DNA from 2 places in the Marinomonas sp. ATLA20 genome. Region 1 is predicted to be linked to the other one. Evidence: riboswitches for the same ligand, from Rfam matches in the RefSeq annotation. Region 1 holds a riboswitch; the other holds the start of a gene.
The links. A riboswitch is a leader RNA that binds a small molecule or an ion and turns the genes downstream of it on or off. The one in region 1 is predicted to bind FMN.
Positions count from the first base shown of each region.

Region 2: linked by a shared signal. The riboswitch ahead of AC2A4J_RS06590 (6,7-dimethyl-8-ribityllumazine synthase) and the one ahead of AC2A4J_RS01600 (DMT family transporter) in region 1 are both predicted to bind FMN.

Region 1 covers NZ_JBXUKU010000001.1:363,062-370,278, forward strand. The annotation lists gene AC2A4J_RS01575 (hypothetical protein) at 61-531, shown strand; gene AC2A4J_RS01580 (hypothetical protein) at 611-820, opposite strand; gene AC2A4J_RS01585 (ATP-grasp domain-containing protein) at 834-1,601, opposite strand; gene AC2A4J_RS01590 (hypothetical protein) at 1,759-2,196, opposite strand; gene rarD (EamA family transporter RarD) at 2,416-3,315, opposite strand; FMN riboswitch at 3,487-3,649, shown strand; gene AC2A4J_RS01600 (DMT family transporter) at 3,634-4,695, shown strand; gene AC2A4J_RS01605 (REP-associated tyrosine transposase) at 4,795-5,325, opposite strand; gene AC2A4J_RS01610 (EamA family transporter) at 6,200-7,102, shown strand; gene AC2A4J_RS01615 (GlxA family transcriptional regulator) at 7,104-7,217, shown strand, end outside.
Region 2 covers NZ_JBXUKU010000003.1:34,186-41,402, forward strand. The annotation lists gene AC2A4J_RS06575 (DUF1304 domain-containing protein) at 1-244, shown strand, start outside; gene AC2A4J_RS06580 (DinB family protein) at 270-803, shown strand; gene AC2A4J_RS06585 (protein kinase) at 846-2,087, shown strand; gene AC2A4J_RS06590 (6,7-dimethyl-8-ribityllumazine synthase) at 2,209-2,700, opposite strand; FMN riboswitch at 2,823-2,984, opposite strand; gene AC2A4J_RS06595 (MliC family protein) at 3,267-3,632, shown strand; gene cobJ (precorrin-3B C(17)-methyltransferase) at 3,752-4,528, shown strand; gene cobM (precorrin-4 C(11)-methyltransferase) at 4,577-5,350, shown strand; gene cobW (cobalamin biosynthesis protein CobW) at 5,390-6,472, shown strand; gene cobN (cobaltochelatase subunit CobN) at 6,655-7,217, shown strand, end outside.

The DNA of each region.
Region 1 (7,217 bases):
AGTATGCGGCTTACTGTTATCGTTTGAACCGCTATAAAAATAATAACAAGGAGAAGGGCTGTGAAAACGAAAATCACCCTAATGTTTGTCATCGGTTTACTTTGCTCGCCTGCGATGTTTGCAGCGTCCCCTTCCATTAACGAACTGAACTCGTGTCTTGCTCTGGTGGAGTTTGTAGATACCAAACTGGATAACTTTTCCGATCATCATTCCTCGGAAGATATGGTTATCGTTCACCGCGGTTTATCCGGCTATAGAAATTTTTTGCAGGATGACGTGATCACGCCAAAGTTATTAAGCATGTATGGCGGTAACGAAGCGCAAGCCAAGCTGATGCAGAAGCTTTTTGATAGACAAAAAAACACCTTTTTTAAGCACCTTAATGAAAGGTATTCAGAGAAAAAGCTCTTTACAGAATACGCTGCGGCCATAAATGACTGTACGGCTTACACTCGAATCAGAGCGGAAGTTGCCAAGCCTTTGAATGTTGCGCTTGATAAGATGATCGTGATGGCCAGACAAGTGAAGTAATAGTTTGAGTGTTTCAATATAAAAAAAACAGCCATGTGTGCGGTGATGCATCTTGGCTGTTTTTTTTATGAACGTTTTTTTATCGTTTATTGTAGCAACGTGTTAACTCAGAAAATTGATAAAAATAACTGCCAGCGCTAATGGGTTTACAGCTGTCTTTGAACGCGATTTCTTGCTCGTTATAAAGCATTTTTACCAACAAACTACCCGTTTGATTGCGATAAACATCCCATTGAATGTTAGCACTGTATGGCGCTACCCAACCGCCATGCCAAGGGTTGGTAGCCATTTTGGTCGACAAATTAAAAACCGATTGGTTGATCTGTGAGTGTGGCGGTTGATAATAAATGCTGTTCATTGAGGTAATTAAGCAGCTCTGTATTCACATCCTGCTGAATCGTTGGCAGTCCTTGATTACCAAAAATACGGTTAATTTCAATCACATAAGGTACAGAGCCTACCATGGCGATATCAAATCCGGCGTGGTTGATGTCCAATGATTCGGCCAAATAAGTCACTAAATCTTGAGCTTCTTTTGGAATCAGCGCGACTTCCACTTGTCCGCCTTGGCTGATGTTGTTATGGAAACCATTGTCAGATTGTAGGCGCCAATAACCGCTAACAATTTTATTGCCCACCCAAATAACGCGCATGTCTCTGTCTATGGGCAGATATTCCTGCGCATACAATACATCGGTTTTAGCAACGTAATCACGCCATTGGCCAATGGTTTCTATCAAAAAAACGCCATTGCCCATGCTACTTTTCGGAATTTTGGCCACAAAAGGCGATGGCATGTCATCCCAAATTCTTTCCGCTTCATAAGGTGTGTTAGCGGCAATAATTGTATAAGGGTGTTGTTGCGGCGCAACGGTGCGAAATGTGCGAGTCATCTCGATTTTGTCGTGACCAATCATGTATGACGCAAGACTAGGAAAAATACGTTTTTTTAGTCCGTGAACCAAGGCTGTAAGTTGCCAGTATTGGGGAAATAACAGCCAATCGGCTTCTTTTATTTCCTCCAAATGATCGTACATAGACTCAGGCTTAATGTACTTAACTTGAGGCAAGTGGAGGGTTCTTAGTGCGTCAAACGAGATGATCTTCATTGTGTAATAATCAGTAGCTAAACATGCCGCGATTGTGAGGCTTGATGGCTAAAAAAGAAACAAAAAAAACACCATGGTCAGACACAAACTTTTCTTAATAAATGTGGCTTAATTTCTACTAATGTTCACGAGGTGCGTATTTAAGGAATACTCCCAAAGAAATCAGCAAGAAGCCTGCACTGACAACAATTGCCACGGGGTAATACAAGTTCCCAGCCATATCGAGTTGGCTATATTTGATCACCATAATCAAGCCTTCTAATGCCATGGCAACACAAACAGTGCCAATAAACCTAGGCAAAGTTCGTCTTAATAAAACAATAACGTCATGTTCATTATCGCTGCCGTATTCCTTATTGATCACCATCGCCAGCTCAAATACAGCAATAGCGATGATGTTGGAATTGATAATCTTAATAATGACTTGGGTGAGGCTTTCGCCGTGATTGTATTCACTGATGGCGCCGGCGAAGCTGGCAATGACAACAAAGCCTGCAAGGGTAAAAAAGATAGTTGAAAATGTTTTGGCAAAGGTTTTTTGGATATTAATATTCATAAGTCATAAATCACCTTGTTGTAGATGCTGCTAACAATAGGGATTCATAACTTAATAACTAGATCATTCAATAGGTTACCGCTGTACTTCCTTGTTTATGACGGGGAGTCGTCAGTCTTTACAAATGAAAGAGCTGAGTAAAAAGATATTAATAAGGTAGTAATATCAAGTCATAGACTTGGCTTTTATCACTACCTCTTAATAAAGCAATTAGGGTGTTCATTTATCAGTAAGGGCTATTTTTGTTTTACGTAGACGGCGAACAGAGTCGAAAATCAGCATAGCCAGTGCTGACCAGATAAGAATAAAGGTGGTGAGTTTTTCTGGGCTAAGCGGTTCGTCGTACAAAAAAACCGCTAGGAAAAACATGCCTGTTGGACCTATATATTGGAAGAAGCCAAGCGTTACCATACTCACGCGATTTGCCGCTGCGGCAAAGCACATTAATGGCACCATAGTGACAGGGCCTGCAGCAAACAGAAGCCAGTTTACATGGGCGCTATTGTCAAAAATATTGGCAGTAGGCGATGGACTGAGTGCTAAATACAAGAGTGCGAAGGGCAGCATAATAGCTGTTTCAATGGCCATCCCAGTGAAACTATCGACGGCAATTTTTTTACGTACCAAGCCATAAAAACCAAATGTTAAAGCAAGGGCCAGAGCGATCCAAGGCAAGGAGCCAAATTGAATGACTTCAAAAGCCACCGCGCAAAAGCACAACACGACCGCCGCTTTACGTACTCTATCGAGCTTTTCTTTAAAGAAAATCACGCCCAGCAAAATACTGATAAGCGGGTTGATGTAATAACCTAAACTGGCACTTAGCATTTGGTTGTTTTGTACCGCCCAAATAAAGGTTCCCCAATTGACACCAATTAAAAGAGTAGAGGCAAGCATGGCTGTGAGCGCTTTACGAGAGCGTAAAACCGTCTTTAAAGCATCGGTATAACGCAGCAGCACGATTAAGACGAGAACAATCACACAAGACCAAATGATTCGGTGGGCTAGAATTTCCTGCGCGGGAACAAACGACATTTCCTTAAAATAAATTGGCGCAATGGCCCAAAGCGTAAAAGCCGTTAATGCGTAAAATATGCCGCTTCTGGAGGAGGTTTGCATTGACGTTTTCCTATTCAATGAATATTTATTTTTGAGTAAAGAGTGTATAGCAATACTGAGTATATGGTCAGGAGTTTGTTGAATATAAAATGGAGAATTTCATTATGGTGATGACCGTACTTATTGCCTAAGTAAGAAGATGGGTTTAAAGTTAATGTATTAATTTTACTTAATCGAACTTCGGGGCGGGGCGAAATTCCCCACCGGCGGTGATTTGACAAGATTGAAGAATCTATCAACAGCCCGCGAGCGCTTTGTTTATTATGAACAAAGGTCAGCAGATCTGGTGAGACTCCAGAGCCGACGGTTACAGTCCGGATGATAGAAGTCGACCAAGTCTTTGTTACGCCTGATGCTTTTCAGGTGTTTCTGAGCTGTGCATTTTTATGTGCAGGCCTTGGTACTATTCGTTCTCATCACCCCTGTGCATCTTATTTATTGGAGAAACCAAAGATGGCAGGTACATTCTTTATCATGATCGCGTGTTTCACGTGGGCACTTGATACCTTGATTCGTTACCCTTTATTGGGAGCGGGTTATTCCACACTGCAAATAGTTCTAATCGAACACCTTACCTTGGTGTTGTTTGTCGCACCTATGCTGTGGCGCTATCGCCATGTTTATCGCCATATGTCGATAAGTGGCTTTTCGTGTTTGTTTTTTATTGGCGGCATAGGCTCTGCCATGGGCACCTTGGCGTTTACAGAAGCCTTTCATTACTTGAATCCAACGGTCGTTATTTTGCTGCAAAAACTGCAACCAATCGTGGCGATTTTATTGGCCTACTGGTTGTTGAAAGAACGTATTGAAGGGCAATTTGTCCGCTGGGCGGCCGTTATTTTACTGGGCAGTTTCGTAATGATGTGGCCGGATTTGCGTCAATTAGGCGATGCCCAATGGCACTATTCCAGTGACGTAAGCAGTATTATGAAAGGCTATGGATACACCTTGATTGCGGTTATTGCTTGGGGCGCGGCGACGGTCTGTGGAAAATACTTGTCTTACCAACATATGCCTGCGAACGCGATTATGTCCGGCCGCTTTGTTGCCGGTTTGTTGGTATTATTACCCATGGCATTAGCGCAGTCTGATACCTTGATTGTCATGAAGCCTGTCGACCTCAGCCTTGCCGTTGCAATGGCCTTACTAAGTGGTTTTATTGGTATGTGGTTCTATTACCAAGGGCTGAAAACGGTTCCCGCGCAACTTGCTACCTTGGCTGAGCTGTCTTTCCCAGTATTCGCCGCCGCTATCAACTGGCTATTCCTTGATATGGGTTTAACTGGCTACCAAATCATCGGCGGCTTGATGCTGATCCTCGGCAACATCGGATTGCGTATGAAAGAGTTAAGAAAGGCTGAGTTAACGGCCGTGGCCTAGTAGCTCTAACACTATTAGTTTTTTCTTCAAATGGTCTGATTGATATTCTTTCAGGCCATTTTTTACACTCGTTCCCACGCTCTGCGTGGTAATGCATAGTTACCAGACTTTACAAATTTCTAGTAGTCCGCTTTCCCCCTCATAATCACGAGCACTCGAATATCGCCAATGACATGCCAAATCGACATATCCTCTTTTGACTGGGTTTTGATGGATATACTCTATTTTTTGCCGCATCATTTCGTCACTTTGAATTAATTGTGGATGTGACCCTTCCTGCCAAAATTGGTACGCGCGATCACCTTTATGCGCTTTTTTATAAAAAGCTAACTGATCTAAAATGGTTTTCACATTATGTTCAATTAAATACGAAATTAATGCTCTGGCTGTAAATGATTTTAATCGAGCTAAATCTTTACCTATTTGCTCACTCTGTACAACTAAATGCAGATGATTTTCCAAAATTACATAAGCGTGTACCTTTAGCCCTTCACGCATTAAAAATGATAAAGAGTCAAAAATAATTGCCACTGTTTGTGGACGTGTAAAAACAGGTATCCAGTGTAAAACAGTTAACGTGACAAAGTGCGGTGCATCTTGCTGAACTATTTTGTATCTACTTCTGCCCATTCGTCATCCTTGAACGTTGTGTATCGGTTTATCCTAATCCCCATGATCTCCGTGGGGATGTGTGCTTGGTGCCTCTACTATGCATTACCACGCGGAGCGTGGGAGCGAGAGTGCTTGCATGTTTTTCAGGTTCGTTTACTCGACTGTTTGGGTTCCTAGTTCCCACGGTCTCCGTGGGAACTCATATGGCATTGAGTCAGCTCTGTATTCATCATTTTTTGTCTCAACAGTCTAAGCAGTCAAGTGTTTTTGTTCTGCAGTAAGTCATATTGCGTTATGGGGGCTTAATTGTCGTGTACTTAGAGTGACGAAATATCCTAATCCCCATGATCTCCGTGGGGATGTGTGCTTGGTGCCTCTACTATGCATTACCACGCGGAGCGTGGGAACGAGAGTGCTTGCATGTTTTTCAGGTTCGTTTACTCGACTGTTTGGGTTCCTAGTTCCCACTGTCTCCGTGGGAACTCATATGGCATTGAGTCACCTCTGTATTTATCATTTTTTGTCTCAACAGTCTAAGCAGTCAAGTGTTTTTGTGCTGCAGTAAGTCATATTGCGTTATGGGGGCTTAATTGTCGTGTACTTAGAGTGACGAAATATCCTAATCCCCATGATCTCCGTGGGAATGTGTGCTTGGTGCCTCTACTATGCATTACCACGCGGAGCGAGAGTGCTTGCATGTTTTTCAGGTTCGTTTACTCGACTGTTTGGGTTCCTAGTTCTCACTGTCTCCGTGGGAACTCATAAATTATTTAGTCTAAGCGGCCAGTATCGTTGAAGGATAGAGTGTCCTTTTTGACCCTACGGTCTGTCCTCGTTTCCCTTTAATTGCCTTTTTATAATGCTTCTATCAAATTTAATGGTGATAGGCATTATGACGTTTAAAGACAGTATTTTGGCTCTGGTGATTATCCTCGCTTGGGGATTAAACTTTGTGGTGATTTCTTTTGGCCTTGGCGAAGTGCCGCCTTTGCTATTGGGTGGACTGCGATTTCTAGCGGTGGCGGCGATCGGGTGTTTGTTGGTGAAACGGCCTAACATTCCGCTGAAGTGGTGGTGTGTATATGCACTACCAATGGGTTTTATGCAGTTCGCCTTTTTGTTTATGGCGATGGCGAATGGTATGCCCGCTGGCTTGGCTTCTTTGGTATTACAGTCTCAGGCGTTGTTTACCATGGTATTTGCGTTGGTGTTTTTGAAAGAAGGTGTGCGTTTGCATCAAGTGTTGGCGATTGCTTTAGCGGGCAGTGGTTTGCTGATGATTGCTGTGGTGTCTGGCGTCAGCGATATGACGTTGTTTGGTTTTATTCTAACCTTGTTCGCCGCAGCGAGCTGGGCGCTAGGGAATATTAGTGCTCGCACTATGAGTCAGAAAGGCTATGCAGTGAATGTGAACATGGTTATTTGGAGTGCTTGGGTGCCGCCATTGCCTTTCTTTGTGTGTTCTTGGTATATGGAAGGGCCTGAATTGATGTATTCAGCTTTGATGAATATTGGTTGGGTGTCTATTGGTGCTCTGGTTTATCTTGCCTTGGTGGCGACTATTTTGGGTTATTCTTTGTGGGGATATTTGATGGGTCGTTATCCAGCGAGCCAAGTTGCACCCTTGACCTTGGGTGTTCCTGTCGTGGGTTTGACCTTTGCAGCGATAATACTGGATGAAAGTCTGTTGCCGCTTCAATGGATCGGTGTGTGTTTTGTATTGATCGGTCTGTTGGTTAATACTTTTGGTGTTCGGCTTTTCGATCAATTCAAAACAACCTTCAAAGGGGTATAAGGTGTCGGTGATAACTAAGATTCAAGTTTATTTTATTATGATGCCGAATAGTGTTTTGCTGGATACGATTGGCCCTGCGGAGGCCTTTCAATATGCAAATCGCTTTGCTGCTGGG
Region 2 (7,217 bases), on a different contig from region 1:
ACCAGATTTTGCTAAAGCGAGTAAGGTGTTGGCTGCAAACCAAGGTCTCTACAATGGTTTTCTCGCAGCCGGTTTGTTGTGGGGGTTGTGGCTTGGTGCGGCTGGTTCGCAGGTAACTGTGTTCTTTTTACTTTGCGTTGTTGTTGCTGGCGTTTATGGCGCAATTACGTCAAGTAAAAAGATTTTGTTTGTACAAGGCTTGCCGGGGTTGATTGCTCTAATCGCTGTTTTATTAGCGGCTTAACAAATGCATCAAGAGGACGATGAGGATGTCGGTAAAAGAAAATTTGCAGCTTATGGCGTCTTATAATCAATGGATGAATCTCTCGGTTTATAAGGCTGTTGCTGAGTTGAGCGATGCTGATCTAATTGAAGATAAAGGTGCATTTTTTGGCTCTGTACTCGGTACGCTTAACCATAACCTGGCTGCAGATATTATCTGGTTGAAACGCTTCGCGGATCATTTTTCAGAGCTTTCTAGTCTAGATTTTGTTCGAACGCTAGAGCGACCAGCCACGCTGAATACTCAGTTGTTCGATGATCTACTCTTACTTCAAAGTCAGCGATTTCGGCTAGATCAGTTAATTATAGACATGATGAATGAGATAACAGATGAGATGCTGTCATCGGCCCTAATGTACAAAAATATGAAGGGCATCGAGCACTCGCAAAGGTTTGGTTTCACTTTGCAGCATTTTTTTAATCATCAGACTCATCATAGGGGCCAGATAACCACTTTACTTTCCCAAATGGGGATTGATGTTGGTGCGACAGACTTAATCATCACCATTCCACCTATGTAATTGTTATAATACGCATAAATTTTATTTAGAAAGAGTTCTATTTTGCACACACTTGACCAACTTAATCGTGGAGAGTTGAAAGGCGTTACTCGCCTACAGCTATCCGAAAATTTAAGCGTTTTTCCCGAGGCTATCTTTGACCTCGCCGACAGCCTAGAAATTTTGGATCTATCTAATAACAAATTACGTGAGCTGCCAGCGGATTTATCACGTCTTAAAAAGCTGCGTATACTTTTTTGCTCAAACAATCGCTTTACTCAATTGCCTGAGGTTTTAGGTCAGTGTGAAAAATTGGAGATGATTGGTTTCAAAAGTAACCAAATTACTACTGTTTCTTCGGATTCGTTACCAACATTGACTCGTTGGTTGATTCTTACGGATAACAAATTAACCTCTTTACCTGACGACTTTGGAAGATTGACGCGACTGCAAAAGCTGGCATTGGCTGGGAATCGCTTAACCGCTCTTCCTGATTCCATTAAGGAATGTCGTAAACTGGAGTTGGTTAGATTATCGGCCAATAAGTTGATAGCTTTCCCTGATGCGTTGTTAGCCTTGCCACGCTTGGCTTGGTTGGCCTTCTCTGGTAATCCATTTTGTGCTCAACGTGATCCGCACAATGAATTTAAAACCGTATTTTTTCGCGATTTAGAGTTACATCAAGTGTTAGGGCAGGGCGCATCAGGCGTTATTTCTCGCGCTACTTGGCGGGAGAATAGCTTTAATTTCTCAGATTCGGTCGCTGTAAAAGTGTTTAAAGGTGATGTGACTAGCGATGGTTATCCCGAGGATGAGCTTGATGCATGCCTTGCTGTTGGAAGCCACAATAATCTGGTTCAACCGCTTGCCAAGGTGACAGAAGATGATTGCTCGGCGCTCGTGATGGAGTTGATTCCAGCGCATTATACGAATTTAGGTCAACCCCCTAGTCTTGAGTCTTGTACGCGGGATACGTTTGTGGAGGATCAACAATTCTCTATTGATAAAATTGTTCGCATTATTCAGCAAGTGGATCAACTGATCGCGCACTTTTGTGAGAAAAAAGTCAGCCATGGTGATCTTTATGCCCACAATACTTTGATCAATGATAACGGACATGTATTGTTTGGGGATTTCGGTGCAGCATCAAAATATGCCAATTTGCCTCTACAACAGCAGCAAGGAATTGAACGAATAGAGCGACGAGCTTTAGGCTTTTTTATCGACGATATGTTGGGGTTGTGTATTGAAGAGGATAAAAATAGTGAACTTTATCAATCGCTTCGCTCTCATGCCTTTTCTTAGGGCTCATGCCTGTTCTTTTAGGTGCTAGAGTTGTTTCGGTTATAGCTAAGACAAAAAAAAACGGCTCGAATCCTGAGATAAGAGCCGTTTTTTTAGCTTCCGTTCTTTCTACATCAAACGCTTAAAGCATTTGCTTCGCTTTTTCTGTTAAGCGCATAGTTTGATCGCAAGCATTCGCCAGCTCCATGCCTTTTTTAACAAAATGACGGCTGAAATATTCTTTATGCTCGTCGTGCTCATGGAAGTTGTGAGGTGTTAGTACTGCTGTTAAAACAGGTACTTCCGTTTCCAATTGAACTTGCATTAATGCATTGCAAATTGCCTGAGCCACAAAATCGTGGCGATAAATGCCACCGTCTACAACCAGTGCTGTTCCAGCGATAGCGGAATATTGTCCACTTTTCGCCAGCAGTTTTGCTTGTAATGGGATTTCGTAGCCGCCAGGCACAGGAATGACGTCAATTAAAGACGCGTCATAGCCGCGAGAGATGAGTTCGTTTTTAAAGCCGTCAACGCAATTCATTACAATATCTTCGTGCCAAGAAGCATGAAGAATAGCAATGCGTTTAGTAGCTGGAGTGAAATCTATGTTATTCGTTGAGCTCTGATTCATTTTTTAATCCTAAAATATCTAAGGTGAATCAGGGCGAACGGGCAGGCAAATACGCCATTTTTAAATGGCATACCTTTAATACGGCAAAGCAAAATGCACTATGCCAATAGAGGTCTTGTCTGACGCGCTCTCTATCATCCGGACTATAACCGTCGGCTCTGGAATCACACCAGATCTGCTGACCCTAAAAGAAAGGCTTCTTAAAGGCGCTCGCGGGCTTAAATTTTACTTTACGTAAAGTCTTTACCGCCGGTGGGGAATTACACCCCGCCCCGAGAACGAAGTCGGATAAATCCGACTAGTGGAATATACTCGTTTTTATTGACGGCTGTCAAAGTGTCCATTGCCTTCAATTGTGTTGATTTTGTGACTACTCAGTTACTGAACATTACTCAAAGGTGCTTAGGTAACAAAAAGTAACTAATAAATTACATCGCTCAGTAGAGCTTATTATCTGGCTCGATATACTATGAACTGATAATATCTGAGGTGTTATCTGTGATGACCTTTTGGTCAGGAATGGAAAAAATTGGACCATTAAAGTTTTAGAATGGAGTCTCATACTAGTGCAAATTAAAAAGCTACTTCTACAAGGTGTCTTGGTCGGTACTTTTTTAGTGGGGTTAACGGCTTGTAGCTCTATGAATGAAGGCGTCGCGCCTACAGATAGTGCGAACGAGATAGAGGACATAGACCAAACCAATTCCGCTGATTATATTTGTGAAAACTCGCCTTTAAATATATTTTTCCATGCCGAGCAAGCCAAATTAACTTGGCAAGATCAAAGCTATGTATTGACTCATGCAATCAGTGCATCTGGTGCATTTTATCTGGGCGAAGGCCTGTCTTTTTGGATTCATGGTGCTGAGGCTGAGTTAGAATTCAATGGTGCCGACAAAAGCCATTGTCGCCTTGTTCGCGTTAAATCGTAATTCCATTACCTGAACATTGCTCACTTTAAATAGTGGTGTTTTCATCCCGTCATATTTGCAATCCGTGTACAATGGCATCATTCGCGCCCTATGGCGCTTGATTATATTGTAGAGAGTGCATGAGTAAGTTATTTGTAATGGGTATGGGGCCAGGTGATTTAGGTTTGGTCGCGCCAAATGCCACCAAGGCATTGGCCGCTTGTAGCGATTGGGTGGCTTACGGCTATTACTTGGATTTATTGGGTGAGCTTAGTGACGGTAAAACCTTTCATAACCTGCCTTTAGGTGAAGAAATAGGTCGTGCGCGCTTGGCGCTTGATTTGGCCGCACAAGGAAAAAATACCGCGTTAATTTCCAGTGGTGATATTGGCATATATGCCATGGCGACTTTAGTGTTTGAATTGCTGGATATGCAACTGCAAGGCAAAGAAAACCATCCGGAATGGCTAGATGTCGATATTGAAGTTATCCCCGGTATTTCAGCCATGCAGGCCGGTGCAAGTCGTGTTGGCGCCATGCTGGGTCACGATTTCTGTACTATTTCACTTTCCGATTTATTAACCCCTTGGGAAACCATCGATAAACGCTTGCACGCTTGTGGCGCGGGTGATTTTGTCGTGTCGTTTTATAACCCTGTTTCAAAGAAAAGAGATTGGCAACTTAACCACGCTCGTGATGTCCTATTGGAATATCGTCCCGCCAGCACACCTGTGATGATTGGGCGTCAATTAACACGCCCTGAAGAAGATATTACTTTTACGACACTGGGTGAATTAGACGCAAAAGATGTGGATATGTTCACCATGGTTAGCGTTGGGAACTCCGACACCAAACACATAGTTAATGGTGATAAGAATTGGATTTATACGCCGCGCGGCTACTCTAAAAAGCTTTAGGGCTACTCTAAAAAGCTTTAGCTTTTTTATAAAAGGTAAGTGAAAAAAATGACAGTGTATTTTATTGGCGCAGGCCCTGGTGATCCAGATTTGATGACAGTGAAAGCGGTCAAAACCATGGAGCGCTGCCCGATTGTTCTTTATGCCGGTTCCTTGATTCCACCACAGGTGATCGATAGTGTCCGTGGTACAGCCGAAGCGATTTATGATACAGCCGAAATGAATCTAGATGAAACCACCGCAGTCATCGAAAAAGCGGCTCAAGAAGGCAAAGACGTTGCACGTTTACAGTCTGGTGACCCTGCTTTATATGGTGCGATTGGCGAGCAAATTCGCCGTTTAGAAGCGTTAGATATTGATTATGAAGTCATTCCTGGTGTTAGTGCTGTGGCGGCATCGGCTGCGTTATTGCGCAAAGAATTGACCTTATCGGGCGTCTCTCAAACCGTTATTATGACGCGCTATGAAGGCAAAACACCTTTCCCAGAACGAGAGCGTTTGCCTGCTTTAGCACAAAGCGGTGCGACGTTAGCGATTCATCTTGGAATTACTCGAATCCATAAGATCGTCGAAGAACTGATTCCTCATTATGGTGAAGACTGCCCCGTTGCTGTGTGTTATCGCACTAGTTGGCCAGATCAAGACTATGTGGTGGGAACGTTAGCGGATATTGTTGCCAAAGTAAGAGAGAAAAAATTCACTCGCACCAGTTTGATATTGGTCGGGAAGGTATTAGACACAGAAGATTTCGCAGATTCCTATTTATACGATAAAGGACAGGCGCACATTTTTCGTAAAATACATAAGTCTAAGAAAGCATAAATTTAAAAATACTATCCCTAAAAGTAAGAAGGATGAATCATGCAGTTGAATAAAATTCCAACAACAATTGTGACTGGCTTTTTGGGCAGTGGTAAAACAACTTTATTATCCAATGTGCTAAAGCAAGCGGCAGGCAAACGTATCGCCGTGATCGTTAATGAATTTGGTGAGCTAGACATAGATTCCGATCTATTGCGCTCTTGTCCACTTGATTGCCCAGAAGGGGTGGAAGAGGGGAGCCAACGCAGTGATGATGGCTTTTACGAATTGGCGAACGGCTGTATTTGCTGCACGGTAGAAGAAGAGTTTTTACCTGTCATGCAGCAGCTTGTTGCTCGCCGTGGTGATATTGATCATATCTTGATTGAAACCAGTGGATTGGCGTTACCAAAACCTTTGGTGCAAGCCTTTAATTGGCCGGGCATTAAAGAGCATTGCACAGTCGATGCGGTGATTACCGTGGTTGATGGTGCTGCTGTGGCTGCAGGCCGCTTTGCTCATGATGAAGACAAAGTTCAAGCACAACGCCAAGCGGACGAAAGTCTGGATCATGACCCTAGCTTGCAAGAATTACTGGATGATCAGTTAAGCGCTGCCGATCTAGTTGTGGTCAGTAAAAACGACTTACTCAACGATGAAGAGCGTGCACGCGTGCAAGCAATTATTGCCCACGAAGTGCCAAGTACAGTAAAAACTGTTTATATCGAAAATGGCGAAGCGGCATTGGATGTCTTGTTAGGTATTGACGCTGCAACCGAAAGCCGAATTGATGAAGTACATAACCACCATGATCATCATCATGCTCATGGTGCACATCATGACCATGCCCATGATCATTTTGATTCTTTTGTGGTGACATTGGGCGAAGTTCAGTCTGACCTTTTGCAAGAGACGCTTACTCAACTGGTTGAAGAGCATAATATCTTCCGCGTAAAAGGCTTTGCTGCAGTGCATGGCAAGCCCATGCGCCAAGTGTTTCAAGTAGTAGGGACGCGTTTAGATCGTTATTTTGATCGTTTGTGGCTACCTGAAGAAGTGCGCAAAACTCAGTTGGTGTTTATCGGCAAAGGCATTAGTAAAGAGCAGGTTGAGAATGTATTACATGATGCTTTGAGTGCTTGATCACGGCTACTGCGCTTGCCAATACTTTGTTAAAAATAGACTCGAATTGCTCATTTATAACTATAAACTCCGCTTTCTCGTCTATTTTCGCCTCGTCTTGGCTTCGCTCGTAACACCGTGAATAAGTGTCGAATAACCTAATAACTAGATTGATTTAGTAAAAGAACGTAATTGGAGAAACCGTGCACTTATTAGCAGCCAAACCGGGTGGCTTTGTTGACGACGAAGGGATTGTCGATCTTGGGCAATCCCCAGCCGACTTAGTTATTTTGGCCGCGGCGGATAGTGTACTTGGTGCGCTGGGTAGTGCTTTAGATCAATTATCTATTGATGCAAAGGCACTACCTTCTGTTCGCCTTGCTAATTGGATGCAGTTAGTCAAACCCGCTGCTTACGATTTGTACGAGCATAAGGTGCTTGATCATGCCAAGGTCGTTGTTGTGTCGCTACTGGGTGGTGAGCACTATTGGGAGTATGGTTTTCAACGCTTGCAAGAATGGGCGCAAGCCAAAGCGGGTCGTACTTTAATTATTGTGCCTGGGGATGACTCGCAAGACCCTTCGTTAACGAGTGTTTCTACCGCAAAGCCAGAAGACTGCTATCGAGTGTGGCGTTATCTACGGGAAAGTGGTCAAGCAAACTCTCAGCAATTATTCTATTTCCTCACGGATCGTTACTTCGGTACATCTTGCCCTTGGCAAGAGCCAGCTCCTTTACCGAGCGCCTTGATTTATCATGCCGGTCA